3 regions of the Brenneria tiliae genome follow, and region 1 is predicted to be linked to each of the others. Evidence: predicted binding sites of a transcription regulator. Region 1 holds the regulator's gene; each other region holds the start of a gene.

Region 1 (8,071 bases):
ATTAAAGGGGATTTTCCTACGTCATCGTTCTGCCTGGCCGGCAATGGCTTGGACTCGGCATAGCTACAACGCTATACTTCTTATCCGTTAGCTTTTTTTCGCCATGTTGCCGTTCATCACGGCGGCCAACCGAGGAAATTAAAATTATGCGCCTACTTCACACCATGCTGCGTGTTGGTGATTTACAACGCTCAATCGACTTTTATACCAACGTGTTGGGTATGCGCCTGCTGCGCACCAGTGAAAACGCGGAGTATAAATATACCCTGGCATTCGTCGGTTATACCGAGGAAAGCGAAGGCGCGGTCATCGAGTTGACTTATAACTGGGGCGTAGAGCGTTACGATCTGGGCAATGCGTATGGTCATATCGCCCTGGGGGTGGATGACGTGGCCGCCACCTGCGATCGCATCCGCAAAGCGGGCGGAAATGTGACCCGCGAAGCCGGCCCGGTCAAAGGCGGCACCACGATTATTGCGTTCGTCGAAGATCCGGACGGTTATAAAATCGAACTGATAGAAAAATCTCAATCCGGCCAGGGGCTCGGCAATTAATCAATCTCGGCGGGCGCCTGATTGGCGCCCGCCGGATTCCCGCGCATACTGCATCTCTCGCCAAAATTTGCCATAATACGCGCTGTATTTTGTTAAAGATTAAGAGACTAATGGCTGATAATAATGACCTGAACGCCCTGAGCGGTCGTTTCCGTGGGTTTTACCCGGTGGTGATCGATGTTGAAACCGCCGGGTTTAACGCCAAAACCGATGCCTTGCTGGAGGTCGCAGCAATAACATTAAAAATGGACGCCGAAGGTTGGTTGCAGCCGGATGAAACCTTACATTTCCACATTGAGCCTTTTGAGGGCGCAGTATTGGAACCCGCGGCCCTGGCGTTTAACGGCATCGATCCCGGCAACCCGCTACGCGGCGCGGTCAGCGAATACGAAGCCCTGCATGAAATATTCAAGGTCGTGCGCAAGGGATTAAAAGATCAGGGCTGCAACCGGGCCATTATCGTGGCGCATAACGCGACCTTTGATCATGGCTTTATCATGGCCGCCGCCGAACGCTGCAGCCTGAAACGCAATCCCTTTCATCCTTTCGCCACCTTTGACACCGCCGCGCTTAGCGGGCTGGTCCTGGGACAAACCGTGCTTGCCAAAGCCTGTATCGCCGCGGGCATCGCTTTTGATTCCAGCCAGGCGCATTCCGCCCTCTACGACACCAATCAGACGGCGCTGCTCTTCTGTGAACTGGTCAACCGCTGGAAGCGCATGGGCGGATGGCCGCTCGCGTTGGATGAAAATCAACCGGCAGCCGCCTCCGCGGCAAGCTAAGCCCGCTGAAAAAAAGAGAGGGTGGCTTGCGCTCCCCTCTCTTTTCGTTATGCAGGTTTCGTTATACGGCAGGCATCGCGCTTGTACACGCGACTCCAGGCTGGCTTACTCCTGATCCTGCTGCTGGGATTTGTATTTATCCGCCGTCTCTTTAATCAGCGGCTGCAGCTCGCCGCGCTGATACATTTCAATAATGATGTCGCAGCCGCCGACCAGCTCACCGTCGACCCACAGTTGGGGAAAAGTCGGCCAGTTGGCATACTTGGGCAACTCGGCGCGGATATCCGGGTTCTGCAGGATATCGACATAGGCAAAACGTTCGCCACACGCAGACAACGCCTGTACCGCCTGGGCGGAAAATCCGCAGCTTGGCAATTTAGGTGAACCTTTCATATACAGTAGAATCGGGTTTTCAGCGATCTGGCGCTGAATCTTTTCAATTGTCGTTGTCGTCATTCTCTCGCTTCCTCAAACCTTTAGGATGGCTAACGTCACTTTCTTTACATCAGATGAGCCATTACGGCGCCATCCACTCAACGTTATTGTACCGAGGGCGGCAGCCACAAAAAAACGCTATTTTTTATGTGGGTATATTTTCGCCGCGGTGCGGGCCTTATGGGATGAAATTCACGGCGGCAGTGACGATAAATCCACCGAAAAAACCACCATTAACTTTTTTTCACTATTTTGTATGAAGAAAAGAGAGATTCCCACTGTTTTATAATGCCGTTTTCGGGAATACTGTGCGCCATTGGCGATTTAAGGACTATTACCGATCGTTGCTATCATGCGCTTATTTACCGGCCTCTTTATATTATGTTTCAGCCCCCTGTTGGTGAATTTAGCGCAGGCGGCGCCTTATACGCCGAATTCGGCGCCGCAAAAATCCGCGCTGAACGGCGCGCAAGCCAATGCAGGCGCCGATAAGGCTAAAACACCCCGCGCCGCCAAGCATCAACGGCAGCAGGCGTCGTCAAGAACGACGGGCGGCACGCCGGCGCTGGTGCGAAAAAACCTTAAAAAATTGCCGCCGGAAACCCGCCACAGGCTTTACTCCGCACGCTCCAAAACCAAAGCCGCGCTGCAAGACAAAACGGGAACAGGACTGGCGCTGAGCGAGGCGCATAAAAAACGCTATCAGCATGCCAAATTAACGGCGATGAATAAGCTGATGGGCCAGATGGGTAAACCTTATCGCTGGGGAGGCGCATCGCCGTTCACCGGCTTTGACTGCAGCGGTCTGGTTTATTACGCCTATAAAGACGTGGTCAAAATCCCTATCCCGCGCACGGCGAATGAAATGTACCACCTGCGCGACGCGGCGCCGATTAACAAAAACGAGCTGGAGAGCGGCGATCTGGTGTTCTTTCGCATCAACAAGCGCGGCGCGGCCGATCACGTCGGGGTTTATCTGGGAGAGGGGAAATTCATTCAGTCACCGCGTAGCGGCGCGGATATTCGTATCAGTAAATTGAACGAGGATTACTGGCGGGAGCACTATGTCGGCGCACGCCGCGTGGTCACTCCCCAGACCGTTCGCTAACCGGCTCGGGGTCAGCGCCTGCGCGCAAATAATGCGGACGGGTTTTACGCTTAAAACCCGTCCGCGAAGATAAAAAAGAGGCTCGGCCCAGGGCCGGTTAATTCAGTACGGCGGTAAAGCTAAATACGATGATCATCGCCAACGCACCAATGGTGGTCAACAACGACATCTTCAGGTCAGTATCCATAGGCGTCTCCTTTTTTGCGCACACCCATTATCAAAAGAAAGTATCGACCGTCCTGGGAAGATTCAACCAAACTTCAGGGTAAAACTGCATATCACGATTGCCAGTCTTCCATAGTTTGAGAAAAAAATCTCATACCGGCGTCTCGCTAATAGTATAAATTACCGCTTCCACTTTTGCGGCAAATCGGACAAAATCCGCTGTTTGACGACACGCCGCGTATTGGTCGAACAACGCCAGCCTTGCCCCTTCAGGTGTAACATTCGGCATTCTCCTTCTGAAACCCTGTTTTTTTTATCTGGGAAGAGAACATTAAACGCAGGCAAACGATTAACAATATACTTACGACTGTAATAAGTCGTTTCAGGAGTCATTTTTACATGGCAACGATCAAAGATGTGGCAAAACGTGCTGGCGTTTCTACCACAACCGTATCGCACGTGATCAACAAAACACGTTTCGTCGCCGAAGAGACCAGGGCCGCCGTCAGGACGGCAATCAAGGAATTACACTATTCACCCAGTGCCGTCGCCCGCAGCCTTAAAGTCAATCACACCAAATCCATTGGGTTGCTGGCGACCTCAAGCGAAGCCCCCTACTTCGCTGAAATCATCGAAGCCGTCGAAAACAGCTGTTACGCCAAAGGCTACACGCTGATTTTGTGTAACTCACATAACAATCTCGATAAACAGCGCGCCTATCTTTCCATGCTGGCCCAAAAACGCGTCGATGGCTTGCTGGTCATGTGCGCGGAATACCCGCCTGAATTGCTCGCCATGCTGAAAGACTATCGCAACATTCCGATGGTGGTCATGGACTGGGGGCAGGCCCACAGCGATTTTACCGATACCATTATTGATAACGCTTTTGAGGGCGGCTATATGGCGGGCCGCTATCTTATCGAGCGCGGCCATCGGGATATCGGCGCCATTCCCGGCATTCAGGAACGGAATACCGGCAGCGGGCGCTATCTTGGATTTTTAAAAGCGCTGAAAGACGCCGATATTCAGATTCACGATGAATGGATCGTTCAGGGAGATTTCGAGCCCGAATCCGGCTATAAGGCGATGCAGCAGATTCTGGCGCAGAAACATCGGCCGACGGCGGTGTTCTGCGGCGGGGATATTATGGCCATGGGGGCAATCTGCGCCGCCGATGAGCTGGGGCTGCGCGTTCCCCAGGATATTTCGGTCATCGGATACGACAATATCCGCCACTCCCGCTTTTTCACCCCGGCGCTGACCACCATCCATCAGCCCAAAGAACGGCTGGGGCAATCGGCTTTCGCCATGCTGCTGGACCGCATCACCAGCAAGCGGGAAGACGCGCAGACCATTGAGGTTCACCCTAGCCTTATCGAACGTCGTTCCGTGGCCGACGGTCCATTCCGCGATTACCGTCGTTACTCCTGAGAACGGAAACGCACGCCACGCCAACAATGCTTCGGCCAATTTATACTTGTACCTTGGCCGAAGCAGTCATAAACTGATCAGCAGTTTTTAGCACAACAATCATAAATTATCTTTTCACTATCCTTTGAGTGTTCAGCGCATAGGGAGTTTGCGTATTTATCTTAAGGATAAGTGCCTCTACGTGTTTGCGTACCGGCTTTTTTCTCTTCATTTTCCTCTGATATCCGGAGGGTAGACGATGGGTGATCCCACCGATACACCGCTTAATAGGTAATAATTGTCTATGCTTTCCTTGCGGGTACTTCGCGAGCAGCAAGGTAGGGAGAAGTTATGAGTTCATCATGTGTAGAGGATGTCGAGGAACTGGGTCGTCATCATACGTCCTGGTTCCAGATTGTGCGTGAAATGCTGGACATGGCCGATGTCAAAATCAACGGTTCCCGCCCTTTTGATATCAAGGTCAAGAATCCTGATTTCTTTAAACGCGTATTGCGCGAAGGATCATTGGGATTGGGTGAAAGCTATATGGACGGCTGGTGGGAATGTGAGCGGCTGGACGTTTTTTTCCATCGCATACTACGCGCCGGACTGGATGAAAAAATACCTCACCATCTGAAAGATATTTTGCGCGTCGCCGCCGCACGGCTGATGAATCTGCAATCCAAAAAACGCGCCTGGATAGTCGGCGAAGCGCATTATGATCTGGGTAACGACTTGTTTTCGCTGATGCTGGACCCCTATATGCAGTACTCCTGCGGCTACTGGAAACAGGCATCCACCCTGGAGCAGGCGCAGGAAGACAAACTGGAGATGATCTGCGAAAAGCTGCAGCTTCAGCCAGGAATGACGCTGCTGGATATCGGCTGCGGCTGGGGCGGATTGGCGGAATTCGCCGCACGCCGGTACGGCGTCTCCGTTTGGGGCGTCACTATTTCCAAAGAACAGCAAAAATTAGCCCAGCAGCGCTGCAAGGATCTCGACGTCACGATTTTGCTGCAGGACTATCGCGATCTGGATATGCAATTCGATCGGGTGGTTTCGGTGGGCATGTTCGAGCACGTCGGACCGCGTAACTACGACACCTATTTCCGGGTGGTCAGTAAAAATCTTAAGCCGGACGGGTTATTTTTACTGCACACCATCGGCGCCAAAAAAACCACCTCCGAAGTCGACCCGTGGATTAATAAATATATTTTCCCCAACGGCTGCATTCCTTCCGTACAACATATCGCCCATGCCAGCGAACCCTATATGCTGATGGAAGACTGGCATAACTTCGGCGCCGATTACGATCGCACCCTGATGGCCTGGCACCAGCGTTTCCAGCAGCATTGGCCGGAAATTTCCGATCGCTATTCCGCGCGATTCCGCCGTATGTTCAGCTACTACCTTAATGCCTGCGCCGGCGCGTTCCGCGCCCGCAATATTCAGCTGTGGCAGGTGCTGTTCAGCGTTAACGGCATCGAGGGCGGCGTACGGGTTCCGCGCTAAAATAGCAAACCGCCCCCCGCAAGCCGGACGCTTATCCAACCGGCGGGGGGCGGATTTACGCGTTACGCCTCGGGCAGCAGTTCGGACGCCTGTCGGCCGGCCAAGACCCGTTCCACCGTATCTACCACCGCCTGTGTCTGCGGATCAATTTCGATATTCACCCGCTGCCCCAGGCGCCGCTGTCCCAGCGTGGTGCGGTGCAGCGTCTCGGGAATCAAATGCACGCAGAAACGGTTGCGGGTAACTTCACCAATCGTCAGGCTGATCCCGTCAATGCCGATAAACCCTTTATGCAGCACATACTTCATCAGCGATTCGTCCGCCAGGCGGAACCAAATCTGATGGTTATTTTCTGAAACCAGAATCTTCACCACTTCCGCGGTACAGATAATATGACCGGACATAATATGCCCGCCGATCTCGTCGCCATATTTCGCCGCCCGCTCCAGGTTGACGGTATCGCCTGGGGTAATATCCCCCAGATTGGTCAGCCTCAGGGTTTCTTTCATCAAATCAAAACTGACGCGGTCGCCCTCCACCGAGGTTACCGTCAAGCAGCAGCCGTTATTGGCCACCGAAGCGCCGGGAACCAATCCCGGCAGTAATTCGGGCGGAAGTTGCACCACATGGGTACGGAAATTTGCTTTTTCATCGATGGACACCACCGGCGCGGTGCCTTGAACAATACCGGTAAACATCAGGCTTGCCTCTTAAAACGGTGTAAAGGAATAGCTGTCGGGCGATACCGCCGACGCGCGCATCGCTGATTGAAATAGGTCGCTATCATGCAGTGTGCCCCATATAAAGCTGAAAACCAAACCCCATTGCCAATAATCGCCGGGCATATTCACCGCAATGATGTCCACCGCTAATTTATTCGCCGGCAAGCTGGTTTACTTCTGGCGAGTCGTTACAATATCAACCTTATCGCTATCGGCAATATCATTGTTTTTATCCAGGTTTAATTATCCCGCTATCCGGTTGGTCAATTCAAGGAAGGTGTTTGTGCAGAAGTACCTGTCTGAAACGCGTAAGTTATTGGCGCTAGCGGTTCCTGTCATCATTGCGCAAGTGTCTCAGACATCCATGGGTGTGGTGGATACCATTATGGCCGGCGCCTACAGCGCCACCGATATGGCGGCGGTTGCCGTAGGCACCTCTATCTGGCTGCCCGCCATCCTGTTCGGTCACGGATTATTGCTGGCGCTGACGCCGGTGGTGGCCCAGTTAAATGGTTCCGGCCGCCGCGATCGTATCGCACATCAGGTTCGGCAATCCTCCTTGCTGGCGCTGGCGGTTTCCCTGTTAACCATGCTGGCGCTTTATCAGGGACAGCATATTATCCGCCTGATGAACAATGACTCGCCCGAACTGGTTGAAAAAGCCATCGGCTATTTACACGCCCTGCTGTGGGGCGTACCTGGCTACCTGTTCTATCAGGTTTTACGCTGCCAGTGCGAGGGCCTGTCGAAAACCCTGCCGGGCATGATTATCGGGTTTATCGGATTGTTGATTAACATCCCCATTAACTACATTTTCATCCACGGCAAGTTCGGCATGCCGGAACTGGGCGGCGTGGGCTGCGGCGTGGCGACGGCGTCCGTTTACTGGATCATGCTGCTGCTGATGGCGGCCTATACCAGGCGTGCGGTCTGGCTGCGCGATATCAGGTCGCCGCAGCGATTCACACCGGACTGGCACACGCTGAAGCGCCTGTTTAGTCTCGGCCTGCCCATTGCGCTGGCGCTGCTCTTTGAGGTGACGTTATTCGCCATCGTCGCGCTGCTGGTTTTACCGCTCGGAGTGGTGGACGTCGCCGGTCATCAGATCGCGCTTAACTTCAGCTCCCTGATGTTCGTTCTGCCGCTTTCCGTGGGTATAGCCACGACAATACGCGTCGGCCACCGACTGGGAGAAGGCTCGGTGGACAATGCCCGCATTTCATCGTATATGGGACTGCTAACCGGCGTGGTACTGGCATTCTGCACCGCAATTTTCACTACGCTGCTGCGCGAGCCCATCGCCCTGCTTTACAACCAGGAGCCGGCGGTGGTGGCGATGGCGTCGCAGTTGATGCTGCTGGCCGCCGTTTATCAAATATCCGA
Region 2 (7,498 bases), on a different contig from region 1:
CCATAATTATTTCTATCACTGATAAATAGCTCTGATAACGTTATTGTATTTATTACGGCAACGGGCAGTAATAAAAAGATAGACAGGACTATTGTCAATGGCGTTACAGGAGGGAGCGCGTTTTTTTCCTCAAGGAAGAAATTCTCTAATTTTTTCCCTGAACGTCTGTATAACGCAGGGTTCTTATCTCTAATCTCCTTCTCAACCTCCTTTCCATGACAGATTAATTCATTAAAATTTTCACCTAATTTTATTTTCATTACTTTAATACCGGAATAGATTGAATGACACTAACAGCATAATTAGAGCTTTTCAACAAATTGCTCGGATTTCTTATGGTGCCACTTAAAGCGCTCCCAGCAAAAGCAGCGGCTCCCGTTAATGCATCATTAAGTTGTTTTTTCAATATGTTTTGAATATCTGAGCTTGGGAATCTTTTAGGGAAAATCCCCATCTTTATCGCTGTTTTTATTTGCGCATCTGTCATTCTCGGGTTTTCTATTTTTATCAGTTCGAATGTCAAACGTGCTCTGTCCTGACGTGGAATCGATTTTAGCCATTCTCTGGCCTCTGTTGAAGATACTGCTCTCATTTTACGGTACATACTTACAGTTTGTTTGATTGCTGCACCAGCACTGATGAGCGAAACAACGTCCATAATAGTGGATATGGTAATGTACCAGCCTTCTGAATCGAGCCAGGTGACATTCTGTCCCGCATTAAAAGTAATATCATAAAGACGTATTAGCCCATTACCGCACTGCATTGCAGTTGCTATAGTACCAGCATAGCCAAGTGCAATAATACCTATGCTGGTTCCTCCAGTTAAAGGAACACTCGCTGCACCACTGAACATGCTAAAAACTGCTATGGACATAGCACCACACGATAACATAGTCGAACTGACTTCCGCCGCGATAGAGGGTGACTCAATGGCTTTGCTCAGGCTTTTCTCTACCGAATATTGGCTTAATTGAGGTATTTTAGTCACAATTACATGAGTGACAATACTTTCATTATTATTTGCATATCGCTTTGAAGGCCGCACCAGATAGCGCTGGTGGCCGTCGGCATAGATAATTCCAACCTGATAAAAATCGCGGGTGCAGTCGAGAGACTGTGCAAGGGCCTGAAAATCAAAATCAGCGCCTGACTGATTACCCGTCCAGCGGGAAAAGTCATAGCTCGTCAAGCCGCGTTCGGCGAGGGAAGGGGTCAACGGCATTTTTATGCTCCTTCATATTAAATAATGCCTGCAACTCAAATTATTTAAAGTATTTCGTTATAAAACAGCTAATTACTTTCTTGAGTGTTTAATCGGTAAACCATAGCGCGGCGGATGGAATCAAGGCAATAAGAAAATTCTTATGCTGATTTCAAGGCGTTATTTGCCTTCGCGCCATAGGGAGGTGAGTTCCGACGGCGCCAGCTCTTCCGGAATCAAAAATTCTTGTTCAATATGGTGGGTGTTTTCTGCGGGAGAAAAATAGATATGAATGCGGTAATAAAATTGATCGCCGCGTCCGGGGGAGTCCGGTTTTCCGGGTTCGCGCGCCAGCGGCAACGCGTTGCGGATAGCGGCGCAAATACGTTCCCGCTCAGACTCCGGCAGGTTGGCGAGGGCGAAACGCCGTAGCCCGGCCAGCTTGGGGATCCAGGCGATACCGCCTTCACGCGCCAGCTCTACCACTGCATCGTTATTAAGTTCAGGTAATGTCTTCATTTACAGGCTTCCCGGAGCGGATACCACCCCCACTTTTTCCCAGGATTGCTTGACGATATCGGCCACGGACTGGTCGAAACGCTGCTCGGCGTGCTTCACGGTGTAGCGTGAAAACACGTCGAAATCGGCGTTCTGCGGCAGGGATTTATCACTCAGGGCGTCATACCATATCCAGCCCGCTTTTTCCCAGGAGTAGCCGCCCAGCGCGGTTGCGGCCAGATAAAATGCGCGGTTCGGTATACCGGAGTTCAGGTGCACGCCGCCGTTGTCTTCGCGGGTGTTAATGTAATTGTCCATATGCGAGGGCTGCGGGTCCGTGCCCAGCAGCAGATCGTCATACGCGGTTCCCGGATTCGACATCGAGCGCAGGCCGGTGCCGTGGATCCCTTCGGCCAGCAGCTCGGCGCCAATCGTCCAGTCCGCCTGCTCTGCGGTTTGCCCAAGGTGGAACTGTTTCACCATTGAACCAAAAACGTCGGACAGCGATTCGTTCAGGGCGCCGGACTGTCTGAAATAGATGAGATCCGCCTCGTTTTCTATCACGCCGTGCGTCAGTTCGTGCGCCACGATATCAATGGCGATGGTGAAACGATTGAATATCTTGCCGTCACCGTCGCCAAAGACCATTTGTTGGCCGTTCCAGAACGCATTCTGATAATCCTGACCGTAATGTACCGTACCTGACAGCGTTAGCCCCTGGTTATCCAGAGAGTTGCGCTGGAACGTCCGCCAGAAGAAATCATAGGTAACGCCCAGGTAGTCATAGGCCTCATCGGCGGCGATATCGCCGTTGCCGTCTTGTCCTTCCGCACGCACCAGCTTGCCGGGCAGTTGCTGCTGGTTTTCCGCATCGTGAATTTCGCGGTGTACCTGACCGGGAGAAGCCAACGGGTGGGGTTGCGGCCTGGGGTGAGTGCTTACCATCAGAGACTGGACGTGCATCAACGTCTGTTGGGCGCAGTGGCGCTGGGCCTCTGAACCATTGGCGATAATGCGGTGCAGGATGTAGGGCGGGATGACGCTGTGAATCGGTCTGGACTTCATACCTCTATCTCCTTGAGAAAGGTGGTGTTCGGCAATTCAGACGTACAGCTACATCGCTAAGTATAGTCCGGAAGCCGATGCTATGTTCGGCGTTTTTTGGCTATTGATGCGGTTCTCTTTTCCGGCACCAGCGCGGTGACCTGGCTTTCGATCCAGCCATCCTGCAGGCGGGTTTTCAAGGTTTCGCCCGGCGCAGTTTGGGCCACCTTTTTCAACACCCGCCCGCCTGAGGTGGTGGTCACGTTATAGCCCCGCGCCAGCGTCGCCAGCGGGCTGACCCCTTCCAGGTGCGAACAGGCGGCTCCCAGCCTCTGCTTATACTGGCCGAGCTGGCGTTCAAGGGCGTGCTGCAGCTGATAATGCAACTGTTGCAGACGTTGCTGCGCGCGGTGGATTTTCGGCTGCGGCTGTTGCTGAGCCAGCCGTTGCTGGAGATGCTCGCTACGGCGCGACAGCCGTTTGAGCTGCAGCTGCATCCCCTCATCCAACCTCTGGCGCAGCCTGACCAATTGGGTCTGCTGGCGCGCCAGCCGTAGCTGCGGATGCTGCTGCTGCAAACGGTGGTGCAGGCGGGTAAATTCGCGGCTGCGCTGGGCGAGATAATAATCCATCGCCATTTCCAGCCGCTGGCGCTGGGACTGTATCTGACGCAGCAGTTCGAGCTGATTGCGGCTGACCAGTTCCGCCGCCGCTGACGGCGTGGGCGCGCGCAAATCGCCGACAAAATCGGCGATGGTGACATCGGTTTCATGACCGACCGCGCTGACGATGGGAATGCGGCTGGCAAAAATGGCCCGCGCCACCCGTTCGTCGTTAAAGCTCCATAAATCTTCCAGCGAACCGCCGCCGCGCCCGACAATCAACACGTCGCATTCGTCGCGCCGGTTGGCCTGTTCAATGGCGCGCACAATCTGTTGCGGCGCGTCGTTGCCTTGCACCGCGGTCGGGTAGACCACTACCGGCAGGGAAGGATCGCGCCGCTGCAATACCTTTAAAATATCGTGCAGGGCGGCGCCGCTGGCGGAGGTGATCACCCCGACCTGTCTGGCCGGGCTTGGCAATGCCTGTTTAAATTGCTGATCGAAAAGCCCTTCTGCGGCGAGCTTCTGTTTTAATTGTTCAAACTGCTGCTGCAACAGACCGTCACCCGCCGGCTGCATGCTTTCCGCCAGCAACTGATATTCGCCGCGCGGTTCGTACAGCGTAATCGCAGCGCGAATCAGCACCTGCTGACCGTTTTGCGGGCGAAAGGTGACACGGCGGTTGCTGTTGCGGAACATGGCGCAACGCACCTGCGCACGCTCGTCTTTCAGCGTAAAGTACCAGTGGCCGGATGACGGCTGAGAAAAGTTGGAGATTTCACCGGAAAGCCAGATTTGACCCATCTCCATTTCCAGCAGTTGTCGAACCGTCTGGTTCAGGCGGCTAACGGTAAAAATCGCGGCGGAGGGAAATTGAGACATTGTGAGCCAGATCAAATTTTAAAACAGTGACTTAATTGATCGATACTACCTGCCTGCAACAGGTAATCAAGCATTTTATCAAAAAAATGCTGGAGGCAACCGGTTACGCTCTGTATAATGCCACGGCAATATTTTATCCGTTCTTCACATCCACCTTGGTGAGATATTGCCCATGTTACGTATCGCTAAAGAAGCACTGACGTTTGACGACGTTCTCCTTGTTCCCGCCCATTCCACCGTTCTGCCGAACACGGCTGATTTAACCACTCAACTGACGAAAACCATTCGCCTGAATATTCCTATGCTGTCCGCCGCGATGGATACCGTAACGGAATCCAATCTGGCGATTGCCCTGGCTCAGGAGGGCGGTCTGGGATTTATTCACAAGAATATGTCCATTGAGCGTCAGGCTGAAGAAGTCAGCCGGGTCAAAAAATACGAAAGCGGCGTGGTGATCGATCCTAAGACCGTTACTCCGACGACGACGCTGCGTCAGGTAAAAGAGCTGACCGAACGTAACGGATTTGCCGGTTACCCGGTGGTCGCCGAAGGCAATGAGCTGGTCGGTATCATCACCGGCCGTGACGTTCGCTTTGTCACCGATTTGGATCTGCCGGTCAGCGCCGTGATGACCCCCAAACCGCGCCTGGTAACGGTAAAAGACGCCGAAGCCCGCGAAGTCGTTCTGCAAAGAATGCATGAAAAACGCGTTGAGAAAGCGCTGGTGGTGGACGACCAGTTTCATCTGCTCGGCATGATCACCGTAAAAGATTTCCAGAAAGCGGAACGTAAACCCAACGCCTGCAAAGATGAGCACGGCCGTCTGCGCGTAGGGGCGGCCGTCGGCGCCGGTGACGGCAACGAAGAACGTATCGACGCGCTGGTTGCGGCGGGCGTTGATGTTTTGTTGATTGACTCTTCACACGGCCATTCCGAAGGGGTGTTGCAGCGTATCCGCGATGCCCGCGCCAAATATCCCAACCTGCCGATTATCGGCGGCAACGTGGCGACGGCCGCGGGCGCAAAAGCGCTGGCGGACGCCGGCGTCAGCGCGGTTAAAGTGGGTATCGGCCCCGGCTCTATTTGTACCACCCGTATCGTCACCGGCGTGGGCGTCCCGCAGATCACCGCAATCTCCGACGCGGTCGAAGCGCTGGAAGGCACCGGTATTCCGGTGATTGCCGACGGCGGCATCCGCTTCTCCGGCGATATCGCCAAAGCGATCGCCGCAGGGGCCGCCTGTGTGATGGTGGGCTCGATGCTGGCCGGTACCGAAGAGTCTCCCGGCGAGATCGAACTGTATCAGGGGCGCTCTTTCAAATCCTACCGCGGAATGGGGTCGCTGGGAGCGATGTCCAAAGGCTCTTCCGACCGCTACTTCCAGAGCGACAATGCGGCGGACAAACTGGTGCCGGAAGGTATCGAAGGGCGCGTGGCTTACAAAGGCCGTCTGAAAGAGATCGTCCATCAACAAATGGGGGGGCTGCGCTCCTGTATGGGCCTGACCGGATGCGGCACGATCGATGCGCTGCGTACCCAGGCCGAATTTGTGCGCATCAGCGGCGCCGGTATTCAGGAAAGCCACGTCCACGACGTTACCATTACCAAGGAATCGCCGAATTACCGCATGGGTTCATAAGGTGATTTGCAGGCTGATTTAAAGCGTTAAACCCGGTACTATTCGCCGGGTTTAATCATTATTGCTTCAATTCGTATTTTGGAACACGCCTCTTATGACAGAAAACATTCATCAACACCGCATTCTTATTCTGGATTTCGGCTCGCAATACACGCAGCTGGTTGCTCGACGCATTCGTGAATTGGGCGTTTATTGCGAACTGTGGGCATGGGATGTCACAGAAGCGCAGATCCGCGAATTTAACCCCAACGGGATTATCCTTTCCGGCGGTCCGGAAAGCACCACCGAATTTGATAGCCCGCGGGCGCCTGAGTATGTTTTCCAGGCCGGCGTGCCGGTGTTGGGCGTCTGCTACGGTATGCAGACGATGGCGATGCAGTTGGGCGGTCGCGTTGAAGGTTCCAACGAACGTGAGTTCGGCTATGCCCAGGTTGAAGTGAAAACCGACAGCGCGCTGGTGCGGGACATTCAGGATGAGATAAGCGCGGAGGGCGCGCCGCTGCTGGATGTATGGATGAGCCACGGGGATAAAGTGACGTCCATCCCCGCTGATTTTGTCACGATAGCCAGCACCGATACCTGTCCGTTCGCCATTATGGCCAACGAAGAAAAGCATTTTTACGGCGTACAGTTCCACCCGGAAGTAACGCACACCCGTCAGGGGCAGCGTCTGCTGGAACGTTTTGTGCGCGATATCTGTCAGTGCGAGGCGCTTTGGACGCCCGCCAAAATTATTGACGATGCGGTGGCGCGTATTCGCCAGCAGGTGGGGGACGATCATGTCATCCTCGGCCTGTCCGGCGGGGTCGACTCCTCGGTCACGGCGATGCTGCTGCACCGCGCCATTGGCAAACGCCTCACCTGCGTATTCGTGGATAACGGCCTGCTGCGTCTGAATGAAGCCGATCAGGTACTGGAGATGTTTGGCGACCATTTCGGCCTGAATATTGTGCATGTACCGGCAGAGGAGCGTTTCCTGAGCGCGCTGGCCGGGATTGACGACCCGGAAGTGAAGCGTAAAACCATCGGTCGCGTATTTGTCGAGGTGTTTGACGAAGAAGCCTGCAAGCAGGATCTGGTCAAATGGCTGGCGCAGGGCACCATCTACCCGGACGTTATCGAATCCGCCGCGTCGGCAACCGGCAAGGCGCATGTCATCAAATCGCACCACAACGTCGGCGGACTGCCGAAAGAGATGAAACTGGGCCTGGTGGAACCGCTGAAAGAGCTGTTCAAGGATGAAGTGCGCAAAATCGGCCTGGAACTGGGTCTGCCGTACAACATGCTGTTCCGCCATCCGTTCCCGGGGCCGGGGCTGGGCGTGCGCGTGCTGGGCGAAGTGAAAAAAGAGTACTGCGACCTGCTGCGCCGCGCGGACGCGATCTTTATTGAAGAACTGCACAAGGCCGAACTGTACGACAAAGTGAGCCAGGCCTTTACCGTCTTCCTGCCGGTGCGCTCTGTCGGCGTAATGGGCGATGGCCGTAAGTACGATTGGGTCGTTTCGTTGCGCGCGGTGGAAACCATCGACTTTATGACCGCCCACTGGGCGCACCTGCCGTACGAATTCCTCGGCCGCGTCTCCAACCGCATCATCAACGAAGTGGACGGCATCTCCCGCGTGGTTTA
Region 3 (7,498 bases), on a different contig from region 1:
CGGCCGCCGCCATCCAGTTGGCGGATAGTTTAACCCGGGTCAACGGGCCGATATGGGTCGCGGCGATATTGGTCAACGCCTCGCCCACCGCCAGGCGGGCGGAGGCGGCGAAATCCAGCAGCGCCACCGGCGCGCGTTCGCCGATAGACATGGCTTCGCCGTAGTAGCCGTCCAGGCTGGCGGTGGTGACCGCGCAGTCCGCCACCGGCACCTGCCACGGGCCGACCATCTGGTCGCGCGCCACCATGCCGGTGACCGAGCGGTCGCCAATGGTAATCAGAAAGGTTTTTTCCGCCACCACCGGCAAGTGCAGCACGCGCTCCACCGCTTCCGCCAGATAAATGCCGTCCCGCTGTAACGGCGTGCCCGCCGCCTGCCTGCGCTCGACGTCGCGCAGCATTTTCGGCGTTTTACCCAGTAATACGTCCAGCGGCAGATCGATCGGCTGATTGTTGAAGTGACGGTCGTTCAGCGTCAGATGCAGTTCTTCCGTCGCCTCGCCGATCACCGCGTAAGGCGCGCGCTCGCGGCGGCAGATTTCGTCAAACCGCGCTAGTTGCTCCGGCGCGACGGCCAGCACATAACGCTCCTGCGACTCATTGCACCACACTTCCAGCGGGCTCATGCCCGGTTCGTCGTTCAGAATATCGCGCAGTTCAAAACGCCCGCCGCGGCCGCCGTCGCTGACCAGTTCCGGCATGGCGTTGGATAGGCCGCCCGCGCCCACGTCATGAATAAACAGGATCGGATTCTCCTCGCCCAACTGCCAGCAGCGGTCGATCACTTCCTGGCAGCGGCGCTCCATTTCCGGGTTATCGCGCTGCACCGAGGCGAAATCCAGGTCGGCGTCGGACTGGCCGGAGGCCATTGACGACGCCGCCCCGCCCCCCAGGCCGATATTCATCGACGGACCGCCCAGCACGATCAGCTTGGCGCCGACGCTGATTTCGCCTTTTTGCACATGGTCGGCGCGGATATTGCCAAGACCGCCGGCCAGCATGATGGGCTTGTGGTAACCGCGCAGTTCGGTGCCGTTATGGCTGTCCACCCGCTCTTCATAGGTGCGGAAATAGCCGGTCAGCGCGGGACGGCCGAATTCATTGTTAAACGCCGCGCCGCCCAGCGGGCCGTCGGTCATGATATCCAGCGCGCTGACGATGCGATCGGGTTTGCCGAAGTCCTCTTCCCACGGCTGTTCAAAACCGGGGATGCGCAGGTTCGATACCGAGAATCCGACCAGGCCCGCCTTGGGTTTGGAACCGCGTCCGGTTGCGCCTTCATCGCGAATTTCGCCGCCGGAACCGGTTGCCGCCCCCGGCCAGGGTGAAATCGCCGTCGGGTGGTTGTGGGTTTCCACTTTCATCAGGATATGCGCCTCTTCCTGATGGTAATCATAATTGCCCTGGGCATCGGCGTAGAAACGCCCGACGGCGGAGCCTTCCATCACCGCCGCGTTATCCTTATAGGCGGATAACACGTGCTGCGGCGTGTGGCTAAAGGTGTTTTTAATCATCTTGAACAGCGATTTCGGCTGTGCCTCGCCGTCGATCACCCAGTCGGCGTTGAAAATTTTATGCCGGCAATGCTCGGAGTTCGCCTGGGCGAACATATACAGCTCGATATCCGTCGGGTTGCGGCCCAGCCTGGTAAACGCATCCAGCAGGTAATCGATCTCATCTTCCGCCAGCGCCAGCCCCAGGCGGACGTTCGCTTCTTCCAGCGCCTGACGGCCCTGTAACAGGATCTCGACGCGTTTTAACGGCGCGGGCTGGTGATGAGAGAAAAGTTTTTCAGCCTGCCGCATCTCATCGAAAACGCTTTCCATCATGCGATCGTGCAGCAACGCCCCCAGTTGCCGCCACTGTTCATCGTTCAGCGTCGGCGCATGAATGTAGAAGGCCAGACCGCGCTCCAGACGCAAAACCTTATTCAGCCCGCAGTTATGCGCAATATCGGTGGCTTTGGAAGACCACGGCGAAATGGTGCCGGGACGAGGAGTCACCAGCAGCAGACGGCCCTGCGGTTCGTGTTCGGCGAGAGACGGACCATATTTCAGCAAACGCGTCAGTTTGGCCTGTTCATCGTTGTTCAGCGGCGCGCTGACATCGGCGAAATGCACGTATTCGGCATAAATATCGCTGATCGGCAAAAGGTGCTCTTTGCAGCGGACAAGCAGTTTATTAATACGAAAAGCCGACAAAGCAGGTGAACCACGCAGTATTTCCATAATCTAAAGTTCTCTCGTCTTCGATGCACTGACCGGCGTGCAGTCATTGGGCGCTACAGGGGGGAAACGCGCGCCATTATAGTGAATCCTTCCCGCGGACGAAACCGTTTGCGCGGTTATTGTTGCACATCGCATGGCGGCATAGGTTAATCATTAACCAAATCAATAAAAGTTGCACGCCGGCGCTTTGTTACGCAAAATGCCCCGACTCTGGGACTTTCGTATAAAAAATCGTCGGGAACGATTTTCAACGTCGCTTGCGACGGCCCTCTGGGCGAGTCTCATGGATGAGACGAGTAAAAAATCGTCGGGAACGATTTTAAACGCCGCTTGCGGCGGCCCTTTAAGGGTGGCGGGCAGGATAGCCCGCCATAAAAAATCGCCGGGAACGGTGGCTACAGACTAAGAGGCTGGCAGGCCGCAGAGAGACGACTATTTGAAGCGTTTAAAATTAAACTATTTTTTCATCGGGGTTATCACGCTGCTGCTGGCGCTGGCCTTATGGCCCAATATCCCCTGGCGCAGTAGTCAGGACGATCAGCTCAGACAGATCCTCTCGCGCGGCGAGTTGCGGATCAGCACCATCGACTCGCCGCTGACTTACTATCTCAGTAAAGGCGCCGCGGCAGGTCTCGATTATGAACTGGCGAAGCGTTTCGCCGACTATCTCGGCGTCAAGCTGGTGGTTTCGTCGCGTAAAAATCTTGACGATCTTTTTGACGACCTGGATGACGACGATGCGGATATACTGGCCGCCGGGCTGATCTACAATCATGAGCGCCTGGGGCGTTACCGCGCCGGACCGACCTATTATTCGGTCTCGCAACAGCTGGTGTATCGCCTGGGGAACGCCCGTCCCAAAACGCTGGAAAAATTAACCGGCCGCCTGGCCGTAACCTCCGGATCCGCGCACATCGCCACGCTGCGCGATCTGAAAAACGACAAGTATCCGCAGCTAAACTGGGAGTCGGCTTCCGAGCTGACCACTCAGGAGCTGCTGAAAGAGGTGGTTGACGGAAAGCTCGACTATACGCTGGGAGATTCCGTCACCATCGGTTTAATGCAGCGCATCCATCCACAGCTCGCCGTGGCGTTCGATCTCAGCGATGAAGAGCCGGTCACCTGGTATATGCGGCGCTCGAATGACGACAGCCTGGCGGCGGCGTTGCTGGATTTTTTCAGCCGCATCGTTGAAGACGGCACCCTCGCCCGGCTGGAGGAAAAATACCTGGGCCACGTGGGCGAGTTCGATTACGTCGACACCACCACCTTCCTCAGCGCCATTGATGAAACCCTGCCCGATTTCCAGCCGCTGTTTGAAAAATACGCGACGGAGATCGACTGGAAACTGCTGGCCGCCATCTCCTATCAGGAGTCGCACTGGAATCCGCTGGCCACCTCGCCGACCGGCGTTCGCGGGCTGATGATGCTCACCCGCAATACGGCGGAAAGTCTGAACGTGACCGACCGTCTCGACCCGGAACAGAGCATTCGCGGCGGCGCGCAATATATGTCGCATATGATGCAAAAAATGCCCGACACCATTCCCGACGATGAAAAGATCTGGTTCGCGCTGGCGGCCTACAATATGGGGTACGCCCATTTGCTGGACGCCCGCAAACTGACAGCCAAACAGCAAGGCAATCCGGATAGCTGGGTCGATGTGAAAATACGCCTGCCGATGCTCAGTCAGAAGCGCTACTACACGCAGACGACTTACGGCTACGCGCGCGGACAGCAAGCCTACAGCTACGTGGAAAATATTCGTCGTTATATGGTGAGTCTTGAAGGGTATTTGCTGGAGAAAGAGGCCAGGGCAAAACTGCGGCTGTTGTCGGCGCAGGCTTATCCGGCCGTCGCGCCGGATAAAGTGCCGGAATAAGCCAGAGCCGCGCTTAATTCGAGGCCTTTTTTTCCGCGTCCCGCCGCGCTTTATGCTGCTCGCGGCGCCGGCGGAAAAAATCGCTCAGCGTGGCGGAACATTCGGCGGCCAGGATACCGGAATCGACGGCTATCTGATGATTCATGCCGGGATGGCGCAGAATATCCACCAGCGACCCCGCGGCGCCGGTTTTTTCATCCGCCGCGCCGTATACCAGCCGGCCGATGCGGCTGTGGATCATCGCCCCGGCGCACATAATGCAAGGCTCCAGCGTCACATACAGGGTGGTATGCAGCAGGCGGTAGTTCTGTAACGCCGCCCCGCCCTGCCGCAGCGCCATGATCTCGGCATGGGCGGTGGGATCATGATGCCCGATCGGGCGATTCCAGCCCTCGCCCACCACCTGGTTATCCAGCACCAGCACCGCGCCGACCGGCACCTCGCCTTCATCCTGAGCGCGCCGGGCCAGCGCCAGCGCATGGCGCATCCAATATTCATCATCCAGTACGCGGCTCACGATATCCTCTTACGCTATTTTCAGCTGTCACTTTTGGCGGCGGGCATTATACACGGACAACGCCGGAGAGGAATTACTCCAACTGCTGCAAACTGCCGTTGGGCGTCACCCGCCAGCGATGCTCGCAAAAATAGAGCAGCGGGTTATCCTGTTTACTGTCGCTGTAGCCGCTATAGAGCTTCAGCGGCGCGCCCAGACGCCGTTCCATCTGAATGACTTTTTCCTGCCCCAGACAGCGCAGCGTCAATACCCAGCCGCCGCAGCGCCGGGTAATCTGGCTCCCCATCAGCCGGACGCCGGGCAAAAAAGGCGCATCATGGTAGACCTGCTCCACCAGCCGCTGCGGCGAACCGGTTACCAGCCAGACCTGCGTCTGGGTATCCTGTAAATATTCTTTCAGCCGCTGCTGCACCTGCGGGAAAGGCGTCACCTGACGGCGGAAGTGACTGACGAACAGCTGTTCCAGGCGCAGCAGATTATCTTCGCGGCGGCCAAAAGTAATCGCCCATAACAGCCAGCTCATCGGCCAGCGGGCGGCGCGGCCGCGCACCAGCAAACCGGCGCCGATAACCGGCAATAGCGGGAGCACCAGCAGCAGATTTAGCGGCAACCTCTTGAGCAAAAAACGCAAAAAACTACCGAACATATCCTGTTGATGCAGCGTGCCGTCCAAATCAAAAAACACGATGCGCAGGTCTGGCTTATCACTCAAAACGTCACTCCTTGGCAATCCGTTAACAAAAATAAAAGACGATGTTTTATCGCATCAGGCAATCAGCGCCTCGCGCAGATAGCCATTATGGCGTATCAGCTTCTGCCGTGCGTCTTGCGCGCTCACTCCGCTCAGAATCATCAGAATAGCAGGTTTCACCTCATTCCCCGTCTGCGCCAACGCCTGCCGCGCCGTCTCCGCATCCGCGCCCGTGGCTTCGATGACTATCCGGCAGGCGCGATCCAGCAATTTGACGTTGGTGGCTTTCACATCCACCATCAGATTCTGGTACACCTTGCCCAGCTTAACCATGACGCCGGTGGAAATCATATTCAGCACCAGCTTTTGCGCCGTTCCCGATTTCAGCCGGGTCGATCCCGTCAAGGCCTCCGGGCCGACAACCGGCGAAATGGCCACCTGGGCTTCCCGCGCTATCGGAGAGTGCGGATTGCAGGAGATGGCCGCGGTACGACAGCGCAGACGGCGGGCATAGCGCAAGGCGCCGATAACATAGGGCGTTCTGCCGGACGCCGCCAGGCCGATCACCATATCATCCGCCGTGAGATTGAGCGCGACAAGGTCGGCCTCGCCCAGCGCCGGATCGTCCTCCGCCCCTTCCACCGCGTTAAGCAACGCCCCCGGACCGCCGGCTATCAGGCCGATCACCAGCCCGTGCGGCACCCCAAAAGTCGGCGGGCACTCCGCCGCATCCAGCACCCCCAAGCGGCCGCTGGTTCCCGCTCCGAGATAAATCAGCCGTCCTCCGGCTTGCAGCGCCGCCGTCGCCAAATCGACCGCGTCGGCGATCGCCGGCAATACCTGGCGGATAGCCTCCGGCACCTTTTGATCTTCCTGATTAAAAGCCCGCATCATTTCCAGCGTAGAGAGCTTGTCCAAATCCATCGTGGCGGGATTACGGGTTTCCGATACCAGTTTCCCTAAATGGAGAACACCTGAATTCATCTTGCTTACCTCATGCATTGCGCCGCTCTTTTTCTTGCCGCGTTATCCTGCTGCCATAGTAATCACTTTTTGCCGCTATAAAAGTAAGATATTCTGCAACTATATCTATAACCTGATTTATTCGTCTGCGCGCGGTTGAGACTGCCCGTTGGGCACACAGAGAACATCGGTGCAATACCTCTTGCCTAAGGCATCCTGTTACAAGCTTTTTCTCTTCTGCTGTCTGCTGTTACTGCTGGCGGGCTTTCTGCGCGCGGACTGGGACTTCCCCCTGATTACCCAGCGCACGGAGCAGCTTTACGGCCCCGCCGCGCCGGAAGCCAGACGAAGAATTAACGAATGGCAGGCATTGCTGACCGCCCAACGCAATGCGGGGGAACAACAACAGCTGACAGCCGTGAACCGTTTTTTTAATGACCGCTTGCTGTTTCGCGATGATAGGGTCATCTGGAATCAGGAAGACTACTGGGCCAGCCCCATAGAAGCGCTGCGCAAAGGCGCGGCGGATTGCGAAGACTACGCGATCGCCAAATACTTCACCCTGCGCCAGTTAGGCGTAGCGAGTGAAAAACTGCGTATCACTTACGTAAAAGCGTTGCGTCTTAATCAGGCCCATATGGTGCTTACCTATTATCCGACGCCGACCGCGATCCCACTGGTGCTGGATAACCTGACGGGCAAAATTCAACCTGCGACCCAGCGCACCGACTTACTGCCGGTTTACTCCTTTAATGGAGAGGGATTATGGTTACCGGGCGCCAGCGGCAACAAGCGCGTCGGCGACAGTAAACGGCTTTCGCGCTGGCAGGCGTTATTAACCAAAATGCGCGCCGAAGGATTTTCAATTGAGGAGTAGGATGAGGCTATGTCTCTATACAAACAATTACTGATAGCCATCTGCCTGTTCGTGCTGATTATTTTCAGCGGGAGTTTTTTCGTCAGCCTGGAAAACTCCCGCGAGCATTCCAATAACCAGCTGCGTTCCCACGCGCAGGATGCGGCAACCGCGCTGGGGTTGTCCCTGACGCCGAATATTGACGATCCGGCGATGGTGGAGCTGATGGTCAGCTCCATCTTTGACAGCGGCTACTTTTCCAGCATCCGCGTTCGCGATTTAAAAACGGATAACATTACCCTGGAGCGCACGGCGTCCCCGGAAGTGCCCGACGTCCCGGCCTGGTTTGTGCGGCTGGTTAA

Evidence for each region. Region 1 encodes PurR, which represses purine synthesis genes. Its sites were predicted from a motif close to CANGCAAACGTTTGCNTG; they were not measured.
Region 2: the regulator PurR is predicted to act here: its motif matches at 4,323-4,340, upstream of guaB (IMP dehydrogenase).
Region 3: the regulator PurR is predicted to act here: its motif matches at 2,325-2,342, upstream of purL (phosphoribosylformylglycinamidine synthase).

Annotation. Positions count from the first base shown of each region.
Region 1 covers NZ_JAKPCB010000090.1:10,252-18,322, reverse strand. Annotated here, with positions in the region: gene gloA (lactoylglutathione lyase) at 147-554, shown strand; gene rnt (ribonuclease T) at 665-1,336, shown strand; gene MFP24_RS04830 (Grx4 family monothiol glutaredoxin) at 1,442-1,792, opposite strand; gene MFP24_RS04825 (C40 family peptidase) at 2,124-2,879, shown strand; gene cydH (cytochrome bd-I oxidase subunit CydH) at 2,977-3,066, opposite strand; gene purR (HTH-type transcriptional repressor PurR) at 3,444-4,475, shown strand; gene cfa (cyclopropane fatty acyl phospholipid synthase) at 4,806-5,966, shown strand; gene MFP24_RS04805 (riboflavin synthase subunit alpha) at 6,029-6,664, opposite strand; gene MFP24_RS04800 (MATE family efflux transporter) at 6,972-8,071, shown strand, end outside.
Region 2 covers NZ_JAKPCB010000102.1:393,085-400,582, reverse strand. Annotated here, with positions in the region: gene MFP24_RS20525 (hypothetical protein) at 1-260, opposite strand, end outside; gene ssp4 (Ssp4 family T6SS effector) at 260-1,225, opposite strand; gene MFP24_RS20515 (protealysin inhibitor emfourin) at 1,385-1,723, opposite strand; gene MFP24_RS20510 (M4 family metallopeptidase) at 1,724-2,767, opposite strand; gene xseA (exodeoxyribonuclease VII large subunit) at 2,848-4,230, opposite strand; gene guaB (IMP dehydrogenase) at 4,403-5,869, shown strand; gene guaA (glutamine-hydrolyzing GMP synthase) at 5,964-7,498, shown strand, end outside.
Region 3 covers NZ_JAKPCB010000102.1:444,718-452,215, forward strand. Annotated here, with positions in the region: gene purL (phosphoribosylformylglycinamidine synthase) at 1-2,227, opposite strand, end outside; gene mltF (membrane-bound lytic murein transglycosylase MltF) at 2,664-4,109, shown strand; gene tadA (tRNA adenosine(34) deaminase TadA) at 4,123-4,626, opposite strand; gene yfhb (phosphatidylglycerophosphatase C) at 4,700-5,338, opposite strand; gene murQ (N-acetylmuramic acid 6-phosphate etherase) at 5,393-6,301, opposite strand; gene lapG (cysteine protease LapG) at 6,471-7,157, shown strand; gene lapD (cyclic di-GMP receptor LapD) at 7,167-7,498, shown strand, end outside.